Regions from separate parts of the Paenibacillus sp. FSL M7-1046 genome, predicted to be linked through region 1. Evidence: predicted binding sites of a transcription regulator. Region 1 holds the regulator's gene; the other holds the start of a gene.
What was found. The regulator LexA, encoded in region 1, represses DNA repair genes until DNA is damaged. The targets are predictions, from matches to a motif close to CGAACATATGTTCG.
Positions count from the first base shown of each region.

Region 2: the regulator LexA is predicted to act here: its motif matches at 8,062-8,075, upstream of NYE29_RS08885 (putative DNA modification/repair radical SAM protein).

Region 1 is NZ_JBBOXB010000001.1:5,655,799-5,666,879, reverse strand. It holds gene rnz (ribonuclease Z) at 31-993, opposite strand; gene metH (methionine synthase) at 1,199-4,576, opposite strand; gene NYE29_RS25235 (FixH family protein) at 4,756-5,178, opposite strand; gene NYE29_RS25230 (HAD family hydrolase) at 5,418-6,203, opposite strand; gene NYE29_RS25225 (hypothetical protein) at 6,239-6,766, opposite strand; gene NYE29_RS25220 (DUF896 domain-containing protein) at 6,817-7,026, opposite strand; gene NYE29_RS25215 (LysM peptidoglycan-binding domain-containing protein) at 7,137-7,661, opposite strand; gene lexA (transcriptional repressor LexA) at 7,844-8,470, shown strand; gene NYE29_RS25205 (L,D-transpeptidase) at 8,646-8,984, shown strand; gene NYE29_RS25200 (DMT family transporter) at 9,401-9,778, opposite strand; gene NYE29_RS25195 (TetR/AcrR family transcriptional regulator) at 9,779-10,297, opposite strand; gene NYE29_RS25190 (hypothetical protein) at 10,632-11,081, shown strand, end outside.
Region 2 is NZ_JBBOXB010000001.1:2,081,493-2,092,573, reverse strand. It holds gene NYE29_RS08910 (ABC transporter permease) at 1-718, shown strand, start outside; gene NYE29_RS08905 (carbohydrate ABC transporter permease) at 804-1,688, shown strand; gene NYE29_RS08900 (helix-turn-helix domain-containing protein) at 1,731-4,064, shown strand; gene NYE29_RS08895 (glycoside hydrolase family 88 protein) at 4,102-5,229, shown strand; gene NYE29_RS08890 (TIGR03915 family putative DNA repair protein) at 5,821-6,708, opposite strand; gene NYE29_RS08885 (putative DNA modification/repair radical SAM protein) at 6,708-8,018, opposite strand; gene NYE29_RS08880 (LytTR family DNA-binding domain-containing protein) at 8,250-8,699, shown strand; gene NYE29_RS08875 (hypothetical protein) at 8,692-9,102, shown strand; gene NYE29_RS08870 (hypothetical protein) at 9,289-9,480, shown strand; gene NYE29_RS08865 (glycoside hydrolase family 3 C-terminal domain-containing protein) at 9,686-11,081, shown strand, end outside.

The sequences.
Region 1 (11,081 bases):
GTCATTTCCTGCGCTTTCCCGGAAAATAATTTAATTCCCCGGGCCATTTCCCGCTGGCTTCAGGGAGTTTCGCCGATACACCGGAAAGGTGCAGAACTCTTCTGCAAGCAGCGTATTCGGGAAGATCGCCTGCGCCTCTTCCAGCAGTGGAGCAAGCTCTTCCTGCGAGATATAACGCGAGCTGAAGTGTGTCAGTAACAGTTCCCGTCCTTCCGCTTCATGGGCAAGCATAGCCGCCTGCCGGGCAGTGCTGTGATGATATTGATAGGCCATATCCGCCAGGTCATGGGCGAAGGTTGCCTCGTGGACGATAAGATCAGCACCTTGTGCCAGCGGCAGACTTCCCTTACAAGGCCGTGTGTCGCCCAGAATGGTCACGATGCGTCCTTTTTTCGGCTCGTTGACCACATCTGCAGCGCTAATAAGCGTTCCTTCATCGGTAATAACATCTTCACCTTTCTTCAGCTTGCCGTAAAGCGGCCCCGGCTTCAACCCATAGCTTCGGAGCAGTTCGGTATTGAGACTCCCCGGACTGTCTTTCTCTGTTACCCTGTAACCATAGCTGTCAATCCGGTGCTCCAGCAGGCCAGCCTCCACCTTAAAGCTGTCGTCTTCAAAAATAAGACCTCCTGTATGCTCTACAATATCAAGCTTATATGGAATACGGGACTGGCTGACGGATAATGAAATGTCCAGAAAAGCCTTCAGGCCCGGCGGACCATATACGGTCAGCGGAGCAGTTCCACCCTGATATCCGCGGCTCGACAGCAGCCCTGGCAAGCCAAACAGGTGATCACCGTGCAGATGGGTAATAAACAGCTTCTCCAGCTTGCCCAGCCGCAGTGGAGAACGCAAGACCTGGTGCTGAGTGGCTTCTCCACAGTCAAACATCCAGAAACTGCGCCGTTCCTCAAGCAGCCTTAGGGCAATTGAGGTAACATTGCGCTGTAGGGTCGGCACACCTGCATTAGTACCCAGAAAATAAACCTCCATAATAATCCTCCTCTCTTTTTTCTGTAAAGACAAAAACATCTTCCTTACACCTATGAAATGCATTCTACCTCTTTTACGAAATGAAATCATCTTTCTCTGCATTTCTTCCGCTCTAGCTTCGTTCCCAGCAAAAAACCTCCCGATTACGGGAGGTTCCGCTTAGAAGGATTTCCACCTTCAGACCAGTCCATGAGGATTGGGAAGCTTACAGCTTCTCTACGTTGAAATACTGCGCTTCCGGATGGGCGAAGACCATCGCTGATACCGACGCCTCCGGCTCCATCATGAAGCCTTCGGTAAGATGGACACCGATATCCTCCGGCATAAGCAGCTTGAACAGCGGCCCTTGATCCTCCAGATCCGGGCAGGCCGGATATCCGAAGGAAACGCGGATGCCTTGGTACCGTGCACCATGTCTCTGCTTCATCGTCATATCTGCAGGGTCCGGGAAGCCCCAGGTATCCCGCATCATGTGATGAACACGCTCAGCAAGCCCTTCAGCAACCTCAAGCGCCACTGCCTGCAAAGCATGGGAACGGAGGTAATCCCCCTTGTCTTTCAGTTCGGTCGATAATTCACGGACACCGTGACCGGCGGTAACGACCAGGAACCCGACATAATCCATAATTCCGCTCTCCACTGGCTTCAGGAAGTCGGCAAGACAGAGAAACGGCTCGACATTCTGCCGCGGGAAAGTAAAGGTATGCAAAATCTCTGCAGTGTTCTGCGGGTTATAGATCAGTATATCGTTGCCCTGGGACTGTGCCGGAAAAAATTGATACATGGCATGAGGCTTAATGGTGCCCTCCAGCATCGCGTGATGCAGGATGTCATCCACTGTCTCCTTCAATTCCACGGTGCGGGCATCCCCGGCGGCAAGCTGTGCTTCCACCGAACCGCGTAATCCCAGGTGATGGCCCAGCAGCATCTGCATATTCACATATGGAATGATATGACCAAGCGGGTAGCCCCTCAGTACATGGCGCTCTACATCCGGCGGAGTGAATACAGGTGCATCTGCTGAAATCTTGGAACGGACGGCCCGGGTCAGCACCGGAAGCTCCTGCTGCGGAGCCACCGCAACTGCCGCCTCCGCTTCAAGGCGGACCTCTTCTTCGATCTTGGCCCGCTCCAGCGGATTCATCAGCCGATTAGCGATATCCAGACCATCCATCGCATCTTTAGCGTACAGTACCAAGCCGTCATATTCAGGCCGGATACGATTTTTAGTGAATTTACGGGTCAACGCGGCACCGCCTACCATGATCGGCACATCAATACCTGCTGAGCGCAAATCCTGGGCGGTCAGGACCATCTGCTGCGCCGACTTGACGAGCAGGCCGGACAGGCCGATCGCATCGGCCTTCTCCCGGCGGAAAGCTTCAATGATATTTTCAGGTGGTACTTTTATACCCAGATTAACGATCTGGTAACCATTGTTGGAGAGAATGATCTCCACAAGGTTCTTACCGATATCATGGACATCTCCTTTGACGGTGGCCAGCATAATCTTGCCTTTCACCGATGTCTCGTCCTTCTGCATAAACTGCTCCAGATGGCCGACAGAGGCCTTCATTACTTCAGCGCTTTGCAGCACTTCAGCGACAATCAGCTCATTGTTGTTAAATAACCGGCCCACCTCGGACATTCCAGCCATAAGCGGCCCGTTGATGATTTCCAATGGACCACTTTTGGTCAGCGCTTCGTTAAGGTCAGGTATCAGCCCTTCCTTCGTTCCTTCAACCACATAGGAAGCGAGCCGTTCTTCCAGCGAAAGATTGGAGATCTTCTCTTTCTTCTCAACCTTTTTCTCACGGAACGCAGCAACGAAGGCAGACAGAGTCTCATCATTCGTATTGTAAATCAGCTGCTCAGCCAGATGGCGCTCTTCTTCCGGGATGGAAGCATAACGCTCTACCTTCTCCGTATTCACGATGGCATAATCCAGTCCGGCTTTCGTACATTCATACAGGAAGACCGAGTTCAGCACCTCACGGCCCGCTTCCGGCAGTCCAAAAGAAACGTTACTGATCCCCAGTATCGTATGCACCGAAGGCAGGGCTTCCTTGATCATGCGGATGCCGTCGATGGTCTCCTTAGCAGAGCCGATATACTGCTCATCCCCTGTACCAACAGGGAACACCAGTGTATCAAATATCAGATCCTCTGCCGCCAGCCCATATTTGTTCACCAGCAGATCATAGGAGCGTTTGGCAACCTCCAGCTTGTCTTCCGCTTTAATGGCCTGTCCGGATTCGTCAATCGTGCCTACGACAATCGCAGCCCCGTATTTATGAATCAGCGGTGTAACCAGTTCGAATTTTTCTTCACCATCTTCAAGGTTAATGGAGTTAATAATCGCTTTGCCCTGGCAATATTGCAGCGCCAGATCAATAACTTTGGGATCGGTTGTATCGATCATCAATGGAACCTTCACCTTTTTGACTACCAGCTCCAGAAACAGCTTGATGTCCTCGATCTCATCGCGGTCCGGATCCTGTACGCAGACGTCAATGACCTGAGCTCCACTCTTGACCTGTGCCCGGGCAATCTCCGAGGCTTCCTCGTATTTCCCTTCCACGATCAGCCGCTTGAATTTCCGTGAGCCGAGTACATTCGTACGCTCACCTACCATATAAGGACGGTTGTCACTCTCAACATAAACAGGCTCAATGCCTGACAACGCCGGCGGATGACTTCCCTCCAGCTGGCGCGGCGGATAAGCTGCTAGTGTTTCAGCCATCGCCCGGATATGATCCGGTGTCGTTCCGCAGCACCCGCCGGCAATATTCAGCCAGCCCTTCTCGGCAAAACCTGCCAGCTTGCGGGCAAGCGAATCCGGTGACTCATGATAGTTCCCGTTCTCATCCGGCAGCCCGGCATTGGGATAGCAGCTAACTGCTGCCGAAGAAATTGCCGAGAGCGACCGGATATGATCGCGCATAAACTCGGGTCCGGTTGCACAGTTCAGCCCGATGGAGATCGGCTTCAGATGCTCCAGCGAGATATAGAACGCCTCAATATTCTGTCCAGCGAGCGTCGTACCCATCGGTTCGATAGTACCCGAGATCATGACTGGCAAAGTGATGCCTGCCTTCTCAAAGGCGTTGCGGATCCCAATGCTTCCGGCTTTCACATTCAAAGTATCCTGGGAAGTTTCCAGCAACAGGGCATCCACTTTGCCGTCAATCAGCGCTATAGCCTGCTCCTCGTAGCTATCCACCAGCTCCTGGAATGTTACGCCTCCGGTGACCGAAAGCGTTTTTGTTGTCGGGCCCATCGCCCCGATTACGTAACGCGGGTGATCGGGCGTTTCAATCTTTTCAACAGCATTTCTGGCCAGCCTCGCAGCTTCCAGGTTAATCTCCCGGGCCCGCTGAGGGATATCGTATTCGGCAAGCACAACCGAGGTTGCGCCGAAGGTATTCGTCTCGATCAGATCTGCGCCTGCTTCAAGATATTGTTCATGAATAGTCTGTATAACCTCCGGACGGGTGAGCACAAGCATCTCATTACAGCCATCCAGATCATCCCCGCCAAAATCTTCACCGGTAAGTGGCACCTGTTGAATCATCGTGCCCATTGCTCCGTCTAAAATCAGTATCCGCTGCTGCAAGCTTTCAGCAAGTGTGTATTTAGCCACTTCATATCCCCCCAGTAAAACATTAGAGTAAGTTTAGCAGAATAAAGCGGAATCGAAAAGCCTTCCTTTCCACTCTGCATAATAGTTTTTCTTTATAGCCAGCCTCTATCTCTATTTCATTATGGCTGCACTGTAAGTTCTTTAGTCGGCATAGAGTGCTGTGTTCTAGCTGTTACATGCGAAGTCACATCATATTTGCCTTCCTTCATCAGGATCGCCTCAGCTTTATATGTACCGTTGCCGGAGAGCTTGCCTTCAAGCTCCTGCTTGTCTTCTTCATTATTCTTATTCACAATCTCAAAAAGCACCGCCTTCGCATCATCCACAGTTTCACTGCCCTGGGTAACCACAGCCTCAAAAACTACCTTTTGATTTACCGACACGTCCACCGGATTCCAGCTCAGTTCGACGTGAATCGGTTCCATAGAGTGCTCTGATCCGTCATGCATATGGCTTGATTCACCACTATTACCTGAACAGCTTACAATCATTGACATCGCCACAATCGTAAAAAGAGCAATCAGCTTCTTGGGTTTCATCATCCGGAGTCCTCCCGACCAAGGTAGAATTTATAATGATATTTCCAGCTTGCGGTTGCATTCTTTTACTATTATACACAACATATTCGCAATTTTAGAAGATCGCTTAAACTTTCACGCCTTTTTCGTGAAGTTAGTCATATACAGATGAATTCTCTCCCTATAAGAATTGACCAACCTCTTTCTTTGAGCGCAAAAAAGCCAGCATCCCCTTAGGGGATACCGGCTTCACAAAGGTTACACTATAGCGATTGTACCAGGGGGAGGAGCTCAGAGAGATGGCCGATTCTATAATCCGGCTGAATCTCAGGATTTGGTAATTTGTCAGTACGGTTGATCCAGACAGTAGTCAGGCCAGCGGCCAAGCCGCCCTTAATATCCGTCGTGAGTTTGTCGCCGACCATGATCCCTTGTTCAGGGGTTATATCCAGCAGCGAAAGAGCATGCAGGAAGATATCCTTGTCCGGTTTTCCTTTGCCAAAGCTGCCTGAGATAACTACATGATCAAAATAGGGGATAAGCTCAGGCACTCCGTCGAGCTTCTCCTGCTGCAGTGACGGGCAACCATTCGTAAGCAGCAGCAGTTTCACCTTACCACGGAGTGCATCAAGCACCTGTAACGTCTCTTCATACATGTAAGGCAGGCTACGGCGCTCGGCAGCAAACCTGTCTGCCAGCGTTTCGGCAAGCACCTCATCTTCGACACCGAGGGAGGCCAGACCACGCCGCCACGATTCTTTACGGTATACAGGAGCCAACAGTTGGAGCTTACGGAACTCCGGCTGTTCTCCAGCTGAGAAATTGGACCAAAGTGCTTCATAAGGATTAATCCCGATCATCTTTGTAAAAGGGAACGTCTCATAAGTTTCATAAAGATTCCTGGCTTCCCTGCGAACAGCAACTTCAAGCTCTTTAGGATCAATGGAGTCACCTGCAGCTTCACATGCATTGCGGAAGGCTTCTTCAACACTCCGTTCATCCCAGAGCAATGTATCGTCAAGATCAAATAGTACGGCGGTAATTGGCATTAGATTTCTCCCTCTCCCTACGCTGTTATATCTTCCTACTCGTGTACTACTTCGATGTTATTGGCTTTGCCGAACTCCTCCAGGCGTACACCCATGGCCTCAGTGTTATAGCGGTTAATCAGCTTGGAGAAAATCCACTGTTTGCGCTTGCCCTTATATTTAAGCACGACCACTCCACGGGACAAAGTGATCTTCTCAATATCTCCAGCTTGCAGCCAGCGTTCGCGGTTATACTTAATCGTAGACACTCTGTTGCGCTCAACCTTCAGATACGGACGCCGGAAGAATAGAAGTGCCGCCAGCGCAAAGTAAAGAACGACGCCCAGCCAATTGGCAAGGATGCCGCTGCCTCTGGCCTCGTCGATCGAGCCTACCACCCAGAACATAATTCCAAGCAGCATTAGAACAACAGGAAATGCAATGTTGCGGCCCTTAAAGATATCACTATTTTTCGCAGCTGATTTTGACGAAGAAGCATAAATGGAATCCTTGCCCTGCTTCTTTCTTTGCTTGTTGACCTGCTGTGTGTTGCGTTGAACCATTCTTTCCCAAGAACGGGCCATGTTAGTTCCCCCTAGTCATCCTGTAATATCTATGAAAAAGACACACTGGACTAATGTTTGAGTCCCTTGTTGCCTTGTTCATGCTCATCATTATCCACGATTTCAATAGTGTCGAGCTGGGCCCGGAAGTTGCTGCGGATGTTGCCCAGATAAATTTCGCGGAGCTTGGCCCGTTCAGCCAATTCCTCTTCACTCAGGCCGCCATTCTTCTGTTTGCGTGCCAGTTCATTGATGCGTGCGACCAATTCGTCAATATTCAATGCTTTCCCCTCCCCTATAAATTCATTCTAACTTTGCCATGAGAAAAAGAGCTTGTCAAGGTCTACCCCCTGAAAGCTCTTTACGTCAGTCTATACTGCTTATGATGAAGTTAATACACAGGCAATGTCAGTATATCTCCGGCCTGAATGTTCCCGTTCTTCAAACCGCTTGTTTTTTTAATTCCTTCTATATATACGACCGTCTTCATACCCGCTGGTTTGTTCTTAAGGGCGATACTCCAGAGCGTGTCTCCGCGTTCAACTACTACCCGCTTTTCCTGCTTCACTAATGATGCTGAACTCGCAAAAACATTACCAACAACTGTAAATCCAGATACAACAAGCATAAAGACCAGCACAAGCTTCACGAGATATTCTTTACGGCATAATCCTAAGATCGCTGCAAATAAAGCGGCGGCGGATTGTTTCATTTCATTCATATGATTAGAAGCAGATTGTCCTCTAGTTGAATTAACTTCACCGGCCTCTTCGTAGATGCTGCGGTATGTACTGTATTTTAACATTGTCATCGTCCTCCAAACACTTGTTCTTACTTTCGAAAATAATATAACACGAACATGTGTTTTGATCAATAGATTTTTTAGAACAATTGTTCGCTTTTTTTCCTTATCCATAAATGTGCCAGTTTCCAGCACCGGCTTTGTCTTGTCCCGCCATTTTCAAGCCGTTATTGGATACTAATATGGTAAAAAGCTACTATTTCCACTATTAATCTCAGATTGTTAGAACTTATGTTTGTACGAACGGAAGTTCTATGTTATAATTTTCCCAAACATACTATATGGGGTTGATTCCGATGTCAAAGATTTCGAGTCGTCAACTGGCGATCCTGGAATTTATACGTAACGAAGTCCGTAGCAAGGGTTATCCTCCGTCCGTCCGGGAAATCGGTGAAGCTGTAGGCTTGGCCTCAAGCTCCACAGTGCACGGCCATCTGGACCGGCTTGAGAAGAAAGGCCTTATCCGCCGCGACCCTACGAAACCGCGTGCAATTGAGCTGCTCGGCCAGGAAGATTCCGAGAATGTACATCAATTCGTACAGACGGTTACCCGTATTCCTGTCGTAGGTAAGGTCACCGCCGGGGTGCCGATTACCGCAACGGAGAATATCGAAGATTACTTCCCACTACCTTCCCACTATGTGGGGGACAACAAGGTATTTATGCTCTCCGTTCTCGGTGACAGCATGGTGGAAGCAGGTATTATGAATGGTGACTACGTAATCGTCCGCCAGCAGCAGACTGCTGACAATGGCGATATCGTCGTTGCCATGACTGAAGAAGACGAAGCTACAGTCAAGACATTCTACAAAGAACGTGACCACATTCGTCTACAGCCGGAGAATCCGGCTTATGAACCCCTCCGTCTTAACCGCGTTACGATTTTGGGACGAGTTATCGGTCTCTTCCGCGATATCCATTAATATTTTTGTTCATATTTAAGGGCTGCTTCGCTTTTTCAAGTGAAGCAGCCCTTTCCCCCTTTCATATGGTCATTTTACTCATTGCGAACATTTGTTCTATTTATCTCATATAACATTTCCTTCGAACAGCAACAGCACTCCGCACATATTCTGATATCAAAGGAGTGCTGAACCTATGCCTAATTATCGGATTATTGTTGATCTGTCGCAGCGCATGCTTTATTTGCTTGACAATAACATCGTTACCCGAGGGTTCCCTGTCGGTATTGGCACCATGCTTACCGTTTCACCGGCGGGAGAATACACTATCATTAACAAACAGCCTAAGCCTGGCGGACCCTTCGGCGCATTCTGGATGGGTCTATCCAAACCACATTACGGCATTCATGGAACGAATGACCCTTCCTCCATCGGACATATGGTCTCCCATGGCTGTATCCGCATGTACAATGAGGATGTGCTGGCCCTTGCAGCAATCGTACCTATTGGAACACGGGTTACAATAAGGGAGTAACAGCATGGTGGTCAGACAAAAAGCAAAAACACCCTAACGATCACAAAAAAATGATCGAGGGTGTTTTTCATTGTGCTTAATATGGGTCCTTCCTGTCTGCTGATTCATAACGGTCGCGTATTTCACGGTTTTTAGCATATATGTACAAATCCAAAGCTACTATTCCTCTACGGGCAAGTTTAACCAACAGTACGAATGCGTAAATACAAGCTACAGCCGATATGAGCCACATCAATACGCTAAATACGCCAATTCCATTAATGAAGAAATTCTCCCGATGCACAGACAACTTTTACTCACTCCCCTGTATTTTTGAATATGAAAATACCCCACCGTTCTGGCAGGGTACTGTTATTTCGTCATTATACTGTTGTATGGAACAAATTGTATATGATCTTTATTTCAACAGCTTCGTCTTAGGCTCTATCGGAAAGGCTGGTTTGTTGTGTTTCGGCAGCTTCTTCAGAAGAACCATGTCCAGGTCCCAGCAAATTCAGCACAATCACACCAATGACGATTAAGGTTATTCCTATTACGCTGCCTGTATTTATTTTTTCTTTCCAGATCAGTACCGAGATCAGAACTGTAGCTACCGCTCCGATTCCAGACCAAATTGCATAGGCCGCATTTAATGGAATAGTCTTCAGTGACAACGACAAAAAGAAGAACGAGCAAATGAAACTAATCAGCATTATGATTACCGGGATTATTTTGGTGAATCCTTGCGATGCTTTGAGCATCGAAGTTCCTACAAGTTCGCTGGCAATGGATATCGCCAAAAACAGATACGGCACTTACTTCTCCTCCTTTACTCCGTCCATCAATTCTTTGTAAATACGTTCTTTTAACTCCAGATCTGGCGGTGCCAGTCCAAACTTTTCCGCAAACCAGAGTCCGTCGGTCGCCAGTCGGGCAATGGTTGCCCGCAGTGGATCCACACCGTCATTTTCAAAATTATGTTGCCATTCAGCATATTTCTCCTGCATGTTTGTCAACAAGCCGGGATTCGTAAATAAAGCTGCTGCCAGCACCGAGTTCATGTCACTGCCTTCTCCAAAACCATAAAAAGTAGATTCAATGTATGCCCTGCTCCATTTACCAGCTTGTTGCTGGTCATGCTCTACACGGCTCTGAACATCTTCCGTAAAGTTTCGGGTCAGCTCATCCACCATACCGGAAACCAGTTGTTCCTTGTTAGGAAAGTGATACAGTAAACCGCCTTTGCTCACGTTGGCCGCTTTAGCCACAGCTTCCAGAGTTAAGTGTTCCACCCCTTGATCACGAACAATGGAGGAGGCCGCTTGCAAAATCATTTTTTTCTTGGAGCTGTTGTTATGTATAGTCACCTTATCACCCCGATTTCAACTATACCGTCTGGACGGTTTTTTGTCAAACCAATATAAGTATAAATAACCTGGCTTTTCCGCAAGCAGAATATAAAATAAAGAGCATACACCATACGCTTGCAATGCCCACAAAATGGGTAATAAATACCATATAGTTTGAAGATCAGCTATTCGTTCCGCTATTGGCCGTTCTCTTTAAGTTCGGTTACGCGCATATGTCTTATCCATACTTATGTAAGGTGACTGAATGGGCTATCCTAGTGTTATACAGGAATTCACCCTTACAGGCGGGAGGAAAAAGATGAAAAAGAACAAACCATTCTATAATATTTGGTGGTTCTGGGTGGTCTTAATAGCCGCCGGCATCATAGGGCTGGTTACCACCGGGAACGAGGACAAGTCAGATGATCATACTGCTTCGATTACGGCGCTAGCAACAGCGATGGTTACTGCCAAGCCAACAACCGAATCAAGTCCATCTCCAGCAACAAAACCAACGACTAAGCCTACAGCAGAACCTGCAACTGCCCCAACCCCTTCACCTTCAGCTGAACGAACTGCCAACCCCACTCAAGCAACGTCTGCTGATCAAGTACCTTTATCTGCTGACGAGGTGCTAGCTTTTACTGCCAACCTTACAGGTAAAACTTTTATAAAAGATGTAATCGTCGGGACAGACAATATAACGGTTACTTTTTTTGAGACCTACCAAGCATATAAAGAAGCGAACCCAACCTCCGGCATTACGAAC
Region 2 (11,081 bases), 3.6 Mb from region 1:
TTTCCAGAGTTATTATTTCTGGCGGATTCTCAAAAATACGCTGGTCTTAAGCTTCTATCAGCTGTTGTTCGGATTCCCGGCTCCAATTCTGCTTGCGCTGCTGCTGAATGAGCTGAGGCATGAAATGTTCAAACGCACGGTGCAGACGGTCTCATATATTCCCCATTTTATCTCTATTGTGGTGATCTGCGGAATGGTTGTGGATTTCTCGTCCCGGGACGGGCTGTTTAACTCCATTATTGTCTTCTTCGGCGGCGAGAGCAGCGCCCTGCTGAGTGATCCGGGCAATTTCCGCACCATTTACACTGCTTCATCCATCTGGCAGGAGCTTGGCTTCTCCACGATTATTTATTTGGCTGCCCTTAGCGGAATTAATCCCGAGCTGTACGATGCTTCTAAAGTGGACGGCGCGAGCCGGATGCGTCAGGTGTGGCATATCACCCTGCCGGGCATCATCCCGATGATTGTCATTTTGCTTATTCTGCGCATTGGCGGGTTGATGGAGATCGGATTTGAGAAGATTATCCTGCTCTATAATCCGAATGTCTACGATACGGCGGATGTCATCTCTACTTTTGTCTATCGCAAAGGGATCAGTGAAAGCGCCGAGTTCAGCTACACCACAGCTGTAGGCCTATTCCAGTCGGTCGTCAACTTTATCCTGCTGATTGGCGCCAACCGTCTATCCAAAGCGGTATCCGACAATAAGCTGTTCTAGTACGCGTTAAACTCCAAAGGTGAAGTTAAGCGCATGCAGGCGTGCAAGCACACATTCACCTGGGAAGATAAAGTGAGGGATTTCCATGAAAATAAAAAGAACGATTGGAGAAAGGCTATTTGACGGGGCAAATATGCTCCTGATGGTCGTGCTGATCATCTTCACCTTGTATCCGTTGCTGCATGTACTGAATGCATCGCTTAGCGACTCGGGGCGATTAATGGCCCACAGCGGTCTGCTCTTCTTCCCTGAAGGGTTCAATCTGGACAGCTATAAGCTGGTGCTGAGCAATCCCAGCATTCTGTCCGGCTACCGGAATACGATTGTGATTGTGGTGCTGGGGACGGCGCTCAATCTGCTGTTCACCATTCTTGGCGCGTATACCTTGTCCCGCAAAAATTTCATGCTCCGGAATCCGATTATGCTGGCCATTGTGTTCACGATGTTCTTCAACGGCGGGATTATTCCAACTTACCTGCTGATTAACAACACGCTGCACATGGGTAACAATTTACTGGCTCTCATCGTGCCGGGACTGGTCAGCAGCTATAATCTGATCATTATGCGCACCTCGTTTCAGGAGATTTCCGAAAGCCTGCTGGAATCGGCAAGGATTGATGGTGCGGGAGAGGTACGCATCCTCTGGCGGATTGTGGTACCCTTATCCATGCCGGTCATTGCAGTAATGATTCTATTTTATGGTGTGGCTCACTGGAACTCCTGGTTTGGTGCGATCCTGTATCTCCGCGACCGTAATTTGTATCCGCTCCAGCTGGTGCTGCGGGAAATTCTGATTCAGAACAGCACGGATTCGATGACGACGGCAGCGGCAATGGGCGACAAGGAGGCCATCGGTGAAAGTGTGAAATACGCAACGGTCATGGTGGCCACACTGCCTATTCTGTTCATTTATCCGTTTTTGCAGAAATATTTTGTCAAAGGCGTTATGATTGGAGCCATTAAGGAATAATTCAAATTTTGCCGCCAAAGCTTACTTTTGAGGAGGAGACCCATGAAGAAGAAGAGCATCCTGTTGTCCTGGAGTATCTCTTATCTGGTAATCCTGCTCATTCCTATCCTCATCGGCGCAGCCGTCTTTGTGGAATCCCGCAATCTGCTGGAGGAGGAAGTCAACCGCTCAAATATGGTTCTGCTGTCCCAGGTGCAGGAGAACATCGACAGCCAGATGGGAGATATCGGAAGTATCAGCAGCCAGCTAATGGCTGATTCCCAGCTTAGCAGCTTCATCAACCACGCTTCCGAACAGGATGCAAGATGGCGGCTGATGGGGCTTGATCTGATCAAAAACCTCAAATCCATCCGGATCGGGAATGGACTGATCCGTGAATTATATATTTATGTCAAAGCTTCCGACGTGGCGTTATCCTCCTCTTCGCTGGTTTCTAAGAACTTTTTGTATGAGATTTATTATGAGGGGACCGGCGTGACCGAGCAGGAGTGGACACGGCTGATGCAGGAATCCCGCGAAAGTGTGTTCCGCAAAATGGAGGTTCGGAGTGAGGATCAGCGCATTGAGGAGACGCTGGTCTATCTCCAGCCCTTCCCTATTCAGGCAACCGGCGACAGTCCGGCTACCTTTGTGGTCACTTTGGACCCCGACCGGTTCCAGCAGGCTATAAATAATGTGCGTTTGGACAAGGAGAGCACAGTATTCATCCTTGACCGTGACGGGCGCACGCTATTTTCTACCGGACCTATTGAAACCCCTTACACTATAAAGGCTTATTTGCAGTTGAACAAAGATTCCGGAAGAAGGACAGGAACGGCAGAATGGAACGGTGAATCCGTGACGGTCTCGCAGATTTCCTCCAATGTGCAGGACTGGCAGTATGTCTCTATTGTTCCTACACGCATTTATGCCAAAAAGCTGACGGTCATCCGCAACATCACCTTTGCCGGGGTTGCGGCCGTACTCATGCTCGGCGGCGTGGCGGCCTGGTGGTTCACCCGGCGAAATTACCGGCCGCTCGGCCGGATCATGAATATCATCTCCGATAAAGTCAAAGTGAAGCTGGAGCAGCGGGACGATGAATTCGGCATTCTGCAAAACGTGCTGACCCGGGCCTGGGAAGAGCAGGATCAATTCGCTACAAGGCTTAAAGAGCAGCAGACAATGGTGCGCAGCAGCTTCCTGTCGAGAATGATGAAGGGACGGGTGCGGCCTGGAGCGGAGCTTGCTGCGGAGATGGAGCACCTGGGCATTCGCTTGGAGACGGATTCTTTTGCCGTACTGCTCCTGCATATCGAGAATTATGGGGGATTATTCCGCACCAGAGAGCCGGAGGATAAGGAGAAGAAAATTCAATTCGTCCATCTGATTCTAACCAATGTGCTGGAGGAGCTGATGAGCGCAGTGGGTCCCGTCTATTCCGCCGAGATGGACGGAAGAATTGCCTTTCTGGTCAATATCCGGGGAAGTGCTGGGGAGGCACTCCCGCAGTTGATCAAGTCCGCCGAAGAGGCGCAGCATTTCATCCAATCGCGTTTCCTGGTCTATTTCTCGGTGGGAGTAAGCGGCATCCGCCAATCCATAGCGGAAATCGCAGCCTGCTTCCGGGAATCGGAGGAGGCGCTCGAATACCGGCTGATTCTGGGCATTGGCCAGATTATTGACCAGAACCGGATCCGCCAGCCCAAAGAGGAATTGTATTATCCGCTGGATCTGGAGCGGCAGCTGGTCAATTATATCGCCACGGGCAACTATGCCCGCTCCACCGAGGTCATGAATGAGATACTGATGACCAATTTCGCCGGGGAGCCCTTGTCTGTCGAATTGGCCCGCTGTCTGATGTTCGAGCTGATCGGCACCATGCTGAAGGCCACCGAGCAGATGAAGAGCGATGACCGGAAGGAGCTAACTCAGCGCAACGAGCTGATCCGCCAGCTGTTTGCCTGCGAGACCTTTGAGGAGATTGAGGCGGAACTGCTGCGGATTCTGGAGACGGTCTGCCAAATGGTTCATGAACGCAAGCGGTCCCACAATACGGAGCTGAAGGATCAGCTGGTTGATTTCATCCATGAGAGCTATTCTGATGTTAATCTGGGACTGACCCACATTTCGGAGCGTTTCCGTTTCCACCCTACCTATGTCTCCAAGTATTTCAAGGAACAGACCGGGGTAAATGTCATCGACTATATTAATCAGTACAGAATTGAACAAGCCAAGAAGATATTACAGGAGGACGAACTGAACGTGCAGGAGGTATCGGAGCGTGTGGGCTTCCTGAACAGCAACTCCTTCATCCGCGTCTTCAAAAAATATGAGGGGATCACCCCCGGCCAATATAAGCAAAATAACCGGTTAATCCACCACGAGAGTCGATGAACATTTCAATGAAATTAGTAAAGGAGCAATGACTGGCATGTGGAAAAAAGCGATTGAAGATGCGCTTGGCGTGACCAAACGCAACATCTCAAGATTCGGGGACCGGTTCCCCCATGTGAGCGCAGGCGATGAGCATTATACGCTGAATGACAACACAGAGTGGACGGCAGGCTTCTGGTCCGGTATTCTCTGGCTGTGCTCTGAATACAGTGACGATCCCGTCTATCGCGGACAGGCGGTAAAAACCGTGCAGAATTTCCGCCGCCGCATGGACCATAAGATCATCTTCGATCATCATGATATCGGCTTTATGTATTCGCTGTCTTCCAAGGCGCAGTGGATTATTGAGAAGGATGCCGCCGCAAGACAATTGACGCTGGAGGCTGCGGACATGCTAATGAAGCGCTGGCGCGAAGAAGCGGGATTGATCCAGGCTTGGGGACCGGAAGGGGACCCGGTGAATGGCGGGCGAATTATTATAGACTGCCTGCTCAATCTGCCGCTGCTGCTCTGGGCTTCGGAGCAGACCGGTGACATTAGATACCGCCGGGCTGCAGAACTGCATGCCCGCAAAGCCCGCCGTTTTCTGGTGCGCGGTGATGATTCCAGCTACCATACCTTTTACTTCGATCCGGCGACCGGAGAAGCGATTCGGGGCGGAACACACCAAGGGTATAGCGACGGCTCCACCTGGACCCGCGGGCAGGCCTGGGGCATTTACGGCTTCGCCTTGATCAGCCGCTATCTGCAGAGCCCGGAGATGCTGGAGACAGCGCAGCGCCTGGGCCGCTACTTCATCGCCCATCTGCCGGAGGATCAGGTAGCCTATTGGGACTTTGACGCTCCGCAGGGGCCGGATACGAAACGGGACAGCTCCGCCTCTGCCATCGCCGCCTGCGGCCTGCTGGAGATAGCCTCGCAGCTGGATGCCGATGATCCGGAACGCCAGTTTTTTCTGGACGCTGCGGAGGCATCAGTGAAGTCACTGGCAGAGCATTATTCCACGCAGGGTGCCGAGGAAGCGGAAGGCCTGCTAAAGCATGGTTCGTACTCCGTTAGAGGTGGCGACTCCCCGGATGATTACACCATCTGGGGCGATTATTACTATTTGGAGGCATTGATGCGGCTGGAGCGGGGCATTCCAGGGTACTGGTACGAGCGGTAGCCCGGAAGCAAGCTTGCTCTTTCAAGCTGGAGAAGCATAAGCAAGAGCACCTGGATGGGTGCTCTTTGTGCTTTTAGAGCAGATGTTCTGCTGAAGCGGATTAAAATACGCGAATGATCAGGGGATGCAGGTTACAGCCGCACGAACACTCCTCCAGAGTGTTTTTTAAAGATTTATATGCTAGAGTGTGTCTTCAAACTGGAAGAGCTCTGGGGAAGCAATATTGAAAGTAGGTCCCCCTTAATTACGAGGGACGGACTCAGGAGACGCTATGGAGAGTAAACCCCCTGTTTATTCTCTTTTGCGGACCCAGACGACCTTATCTGTTCTGCATTCTATCTAAAAGCGGCCATCATGGAAAAATAACTGCGCTGGAGTCCGTTTTCCTACTGTAACAGGCTAAAAGCCCCAAATAAGTGCAACTCGGTCCGTTTGTACTCAGAGCCAGGAATACACTTTCCGGACACACACGCCTTCGGAAGAAGAGCGAAGTCTCTGGAACACCGAGACGTAAGCCTCCACCAAAAAAACTACCTAGTAGCGAAACGCCTTTCTCCGCATGTGATCAGAAAATGGTACTGTAAATTGTCCTTATCGTTCTCCCTGAAACGGATCCCGTCCTTGTAAGGATGGTGTAGCCGTTTCTACTTGGTGCACTTCACGCCGCTCCTTGCTCTTCAGTCGTGTAGTTTGCGCCTGTTTTGCTGTGAGCACCGGTACCGCCGCATTGCCCCCGTCCATTTCCGTAAGTTGCTTCCAGTAGCGCTTGGGCATCAGGGAGGAACGCAGCCGGTCGTTGCGGCGCTCCTGGATACCGATGGCAGTATAGAATTTCTTCCACAGGCGGCGATAGGCTTCTTCAGCCGCATCCGGCTCCGGGGGTATCCATTCCTGCAGTGGAATAATGGCTTCTTGGCCGGGCTGATGGATCAGCGCCATCCTATGGGTCTTGTCATAGATCATGAAGCTTTCGCCCTGAAACCGGTCGCAGAAATGCCCCTGAATGACAGGGAGCACGTAGTTGCGGGGTTCAATCACCGCCGCCATGACCGGACCGTAAACGGAAAACCGCACAAAACCGAGAAAAAGATGCCCTTCCCGCCGCAGATGCTGTACTGCCTTCTGCAAGGCGTTCACGGTATCATCGGCAAGCATGTCCATAACCTTGCGGCCATGTGCGAAGCCGAGATACAGAAAATTCAGCAGCAGCAGTTCCTTGTCTGGCGTACATGTCCAGAATCCTAAACGGACAAGCTCTTCGGCCTCAGGACAGATGCGCAGAGGTATGGAGCGCAGCACCCGGTCTGCTTTGGCGTTGTCGGTCTCAATCCATTTGGATTCCAGCAGCAGACCTTGCCCCTCACCCTCCGAATGTATGGTAAGCGGGGTTTCTTTCCATTGATAACTCTCGAACACGCAGCATAGCAGGCCCTCAAAGCTGCCGTCATAGGTATAGGCCAGAGCGGCCGTCTTGAACATCAGGAGGATTCTCCTTTCCTCAGTGCTGCCGCTCCCGCTGCAGGCAAGGCTGCCAAATACGTGTCATCGAACAGGGAAAGCTGCTCGTACTGCGGCTGTAGAAACGGGGACAGCTCTTGGCCGGACATGAGTGAACGAAGCAGGGTATGCTCGCCGACTTTTAACCCCTCCAGCATTTTTCCCTTACAGGTAATGAAAAATTGAGCGCGCTTCAGCACGACACCGAGCTTCTTCAGCGCGTAAAAATCCAATGTTCCCGCCCGCCGTGCTTTTACAATCCGCTGAGCACTCCTTACGCCGATGCCCGGTACACGCAACAGCGTTTCGTACGGCACACGGTTGATTTCAACCGGGAACTGTTCGCGGTGATTGATGGCCCAGCTGCATTTGGGATCAAGCAGCGGATTGAAATTGGGCGCCGCTTCATCCAGCAGCTCCTTGGCCTGAAAGCCATAGAAGCGCAGCAGCCAATCAGCCTGATAGAGCCGGTGTTCCCGCAGGAGCGGCGGTTTGGTGTCCAGAGAAGGCAGCAGCGAATGCTCTACCACGGGGGTGTAGGCAGAGTAAAAGATACGCTTCAGCCCATACTTCCGGTACAACCCTTCCGTGAGGTTGAGAATCTGGTAATCGGTATCCGGTGTTGCCCCTACGATCATTTGTGTACTCTGCCCGGCCGGTGCGAAGCGGGGAGCATGGTTGTATTTGACAATGTCCGAAGAATTCTCGTTTATCTTCTCTTTAATAAGGGCCATCGGTTTCAGAATGGACTGTTTGCTCTTATCGGGAGCAAGCCGGCCAAGACTCTCCTTGGAGGGCAGCTCGATGTTGACGCTCATGCGGTCGGCGAGCAGGCCGAGTCTGGACAGCAATATATCATCTGCGCCGGGAATCGCCTTCACATGGATATAGCCCCCGAAATGATGGACGTTCCGCAGCAGATCCAGAGCGGCAATCAGCTGCTCGGTTGTATAATCGGGGTTACGCATAATGCCGGAGCTGAGAAACAGGCCTTCAATGTAATTGCGGCGGTAGAACTGCATGGTGAGGTCTGCGATTTCCTCCGGTGTAAATGCAGCACGGCGCGTCTGATTCGATTTGCGGTTGACACAATACGCACAATCATAAACACAGCTGTTCGTCATGAGCACCTTTAGCAGTGAAATGCAGCGGCCGTCCGCCGCAAAGCTGTGGCAGATGCCCATACTGACGGCATTGCCCATGCCTCCGGCCTGACTTTTGCGGTCCGATCCGCTTGAGGTACAGGCCACATCATATTTGGCCGAAGCCGTTAAAATTTCGAGTTTCTCCATGATATCCACGGTCAAATCCCCCTCACTTGGGAAAAGTATAACCCGAACAAATGTTCTTGTCAAAATCAAAGAAATACATAAAAATACACACATAAGGATGTCCTTTCGTGTCAGTGCATATGCACCGCAGCGCGCCGTGCAACAAAGCCGCAGGATTTTGCAAGAAAACGCAATACTATAGTTTTAGCAAGGTTTTGCTTATAAGATTAGTTGTGAAAGGAGGGCGCAGCATTGAACGTTATATTTGAAGCCGATTCAGGATTAGACCGGGGTGTAGCCAAAGTAAGTACCCATCCTGCGGAAAAGGAACATTGGGGGAATATTAAAGAGGCTATTCATACCGCAGAGAAAAAGCTTGTAGTGATCAACGCGAAAAATGACCGCCATGTTCAAATCGGGTGGAGTACGGTTGCTGTAATTGAAGCGGAAGACCGCATGTGCAGCGTACGTGTAATTACCGGAGAAAGGTATTTGCTCAATAAACGGTTGAAGGTTGTCAACGAAAGTCTGGATTCAGCCCTTTTTATGAAAATTAATAATCAAACAATCATCAATACGGGTTATATTAAAGAGTTTTCATCCACAGACAACGCAAGGATTCAAGTGGTGCTCACGGATCATTCCAGTTACTTTGTCAGCCGCTATTACATTAAACAATTCAGGGGGAGATATCATGATTAGCCAGTTCAAGCATTCTTTTTTTCAAGTATTTACGGTGACATCCTTATGGGTAACGTTACTGTTAACGTTGTTTTATAGGGAACAACCGATCAGTATGGTATACCTGTGGCATGTTGCGGGGATTGCTGCAATATCGGCCGTATTATTTGGAATTATGTACGATGCCTTATGGAATCATTTCACTTTAAAGCCGTTCTGGAATATTCTGATTTCCTCCATTATTACGATAGTGGGCGGAATGCTGATTGTCTGGTTATTTTCACAAGATATGTTTCACGTTATTCTGCCCTGGTGGCCCGGAATGCTGTTATTGTCGGTTGTATTGCACACCATAGCTTTTTATTTCTACGCTAGAATAGACAGCCGGAAAAGAGTGGAAGAGCTGAACAAGATACTGAAGTAGGCTGCAGCGGGGCGGGGGGCGAAAGTGTTATTCCTAAGGAATTAACTACTCCCGGCTCTGTAATCTGGCCAAAATGTATGCGCATTCCTACTTATGCTATAATAGCATCTAATAGTAGATTAGATTGTTGGTTTAGGCTGAGTGGGTTTGCCGATTTGTGAAAATTAGGTCAGGGGTGTTGCAGGGATGAGAGGATATAACATTTGGCGTCCGTTGATGCTGATATTGGTTGCGCTGCTTACGAGAAGTGTGGTTACGAACCTGTGCCTTCTGTTTGGCATGGGCAATGATTCAGCGACCAGCGTCGGCATGATCGGCGCGATTATAGCTGCGTTTGTGATGTATAACCGGATGACGAAACAACGGCGTAAAAAATAAAAATCAGGCCGCCGGGGACCGCGCCCCTTCGTGCTTTTCCTAAACACCCGCTCCTGGAGCGGGTGTTTAGGAATGTCTGGGTGGATGAACAAGCCGAATATTCACAATATTAACAGATGAAACTTTGCTTTTATAGAAGCTGAGCTTGTATATTAATATTAAGTTGTTGAAATAAGTATAGAGATGATAATAGGGAGAGAATACATTGAGCACACAAAGTTTTGGAGTTCCATTAGAAGGGTTTGCTGAATTCAGCAGAGTCGTCGCCGCAGAAGGTGCAGTGCTGTTAAAGAATGAAGGACAAGTTCTTCCGCTTCAGGCAAGTGACAACGTTGCCATTTTCGGCAGAACCCAGGTGAATTATTATCGCAGCGGAACCGGTTCGGGCGGCAGTGTCCATGTTTCGCATACAACCAATCTGCTGGATGGTCTTCGGAGTAAACAGAACATTTCCATTAACCAGCCATTGGCAGCTGTATATGAAACGTGGATTGAGAGCAACCCTTTTGATAATGGCGGCGGGGGCTGGGCTGCAGAGCCGTGGCACCAGAAGGAGATGCCTTTAACCGATGAACTGGTATCAGAGGCAAGAGCTAAGTCCAATAAAGCAATCGTAGTGATCGGACGTACGGCCGGAGAAGACCAGGATAATGCCGACGAACCGGGAAGCTACCAGTTAAATGATGAAGAAAAAGCGATGTTGAAGCAGGTGACGGCCTATTTTGAGCAAACCGTCGTTGTGCTGAATGTCTCCAATATTATCGATATGAGCTGGTTGAACGATGAAGGTTATGCGCACCCCATCCCTTGTGTGATTTATGCTTGGCAGGGCGGTATGGAGGGTGGCAATGCGATTGCCGACGTGCTGGCCGGAGAAGTGACACCAAGCGGTAAATTAACCGATACGATTGCTTATTCCATCGAGGATTATCCCTCGACCCGTAATTACGGTAATGAACTCAAGAACTTCTATCAGGAAGATATTTATGTGGGCTATCGTTATTTTGAGACGTTTTGCCCGAAGCGGGTTCAATTTGAATTTGGATACGGTCTATCGTATACCCGGTTTGAAGTGAAGCCGGAAGAAGCCAAAGTGATCACCAAGGATGGAGAAGCCTACATTGCTATTGAAGTAAACGTATCTAATACGGGAACTGCCTTTGCGGGAAAAGAGGTCGTTCAGGTCTATTATGAAGCGCCGCAAGGCAAGCTGGGCCAGCCGGCCAAAGCTTTGGCTGCCTTCGTGAAGACCCGACTTCTCCAGCCGGGTGAATCGCAGCGTCTGACTGTAAGCTTCCCTGTTCATTCGATGGCCTCTTACGATGACGCCGGAGTGACCGGTCATGCTTCTGCTTATGTGCTGGAAGCCGGGACATACCGCCTTTACGTGGGAACCAGTGTTAAAGCGCTGGCTGAAGTTGGCGTGGAAGGACAGAGCGGTTACAGCGTGGAAGCTCTTCAGGTTGTGGAGCAGCTGCAAGAGGCGCTGGCGCCGACGGAGAGCTTTACAAGAATACACCCGGGAGTCCGCAAAGCAGATGGCTCTTATGAACTTACCTATGCAGAGGTGCCGAAACAAAAGGTTTCTATGGCTGAACGCA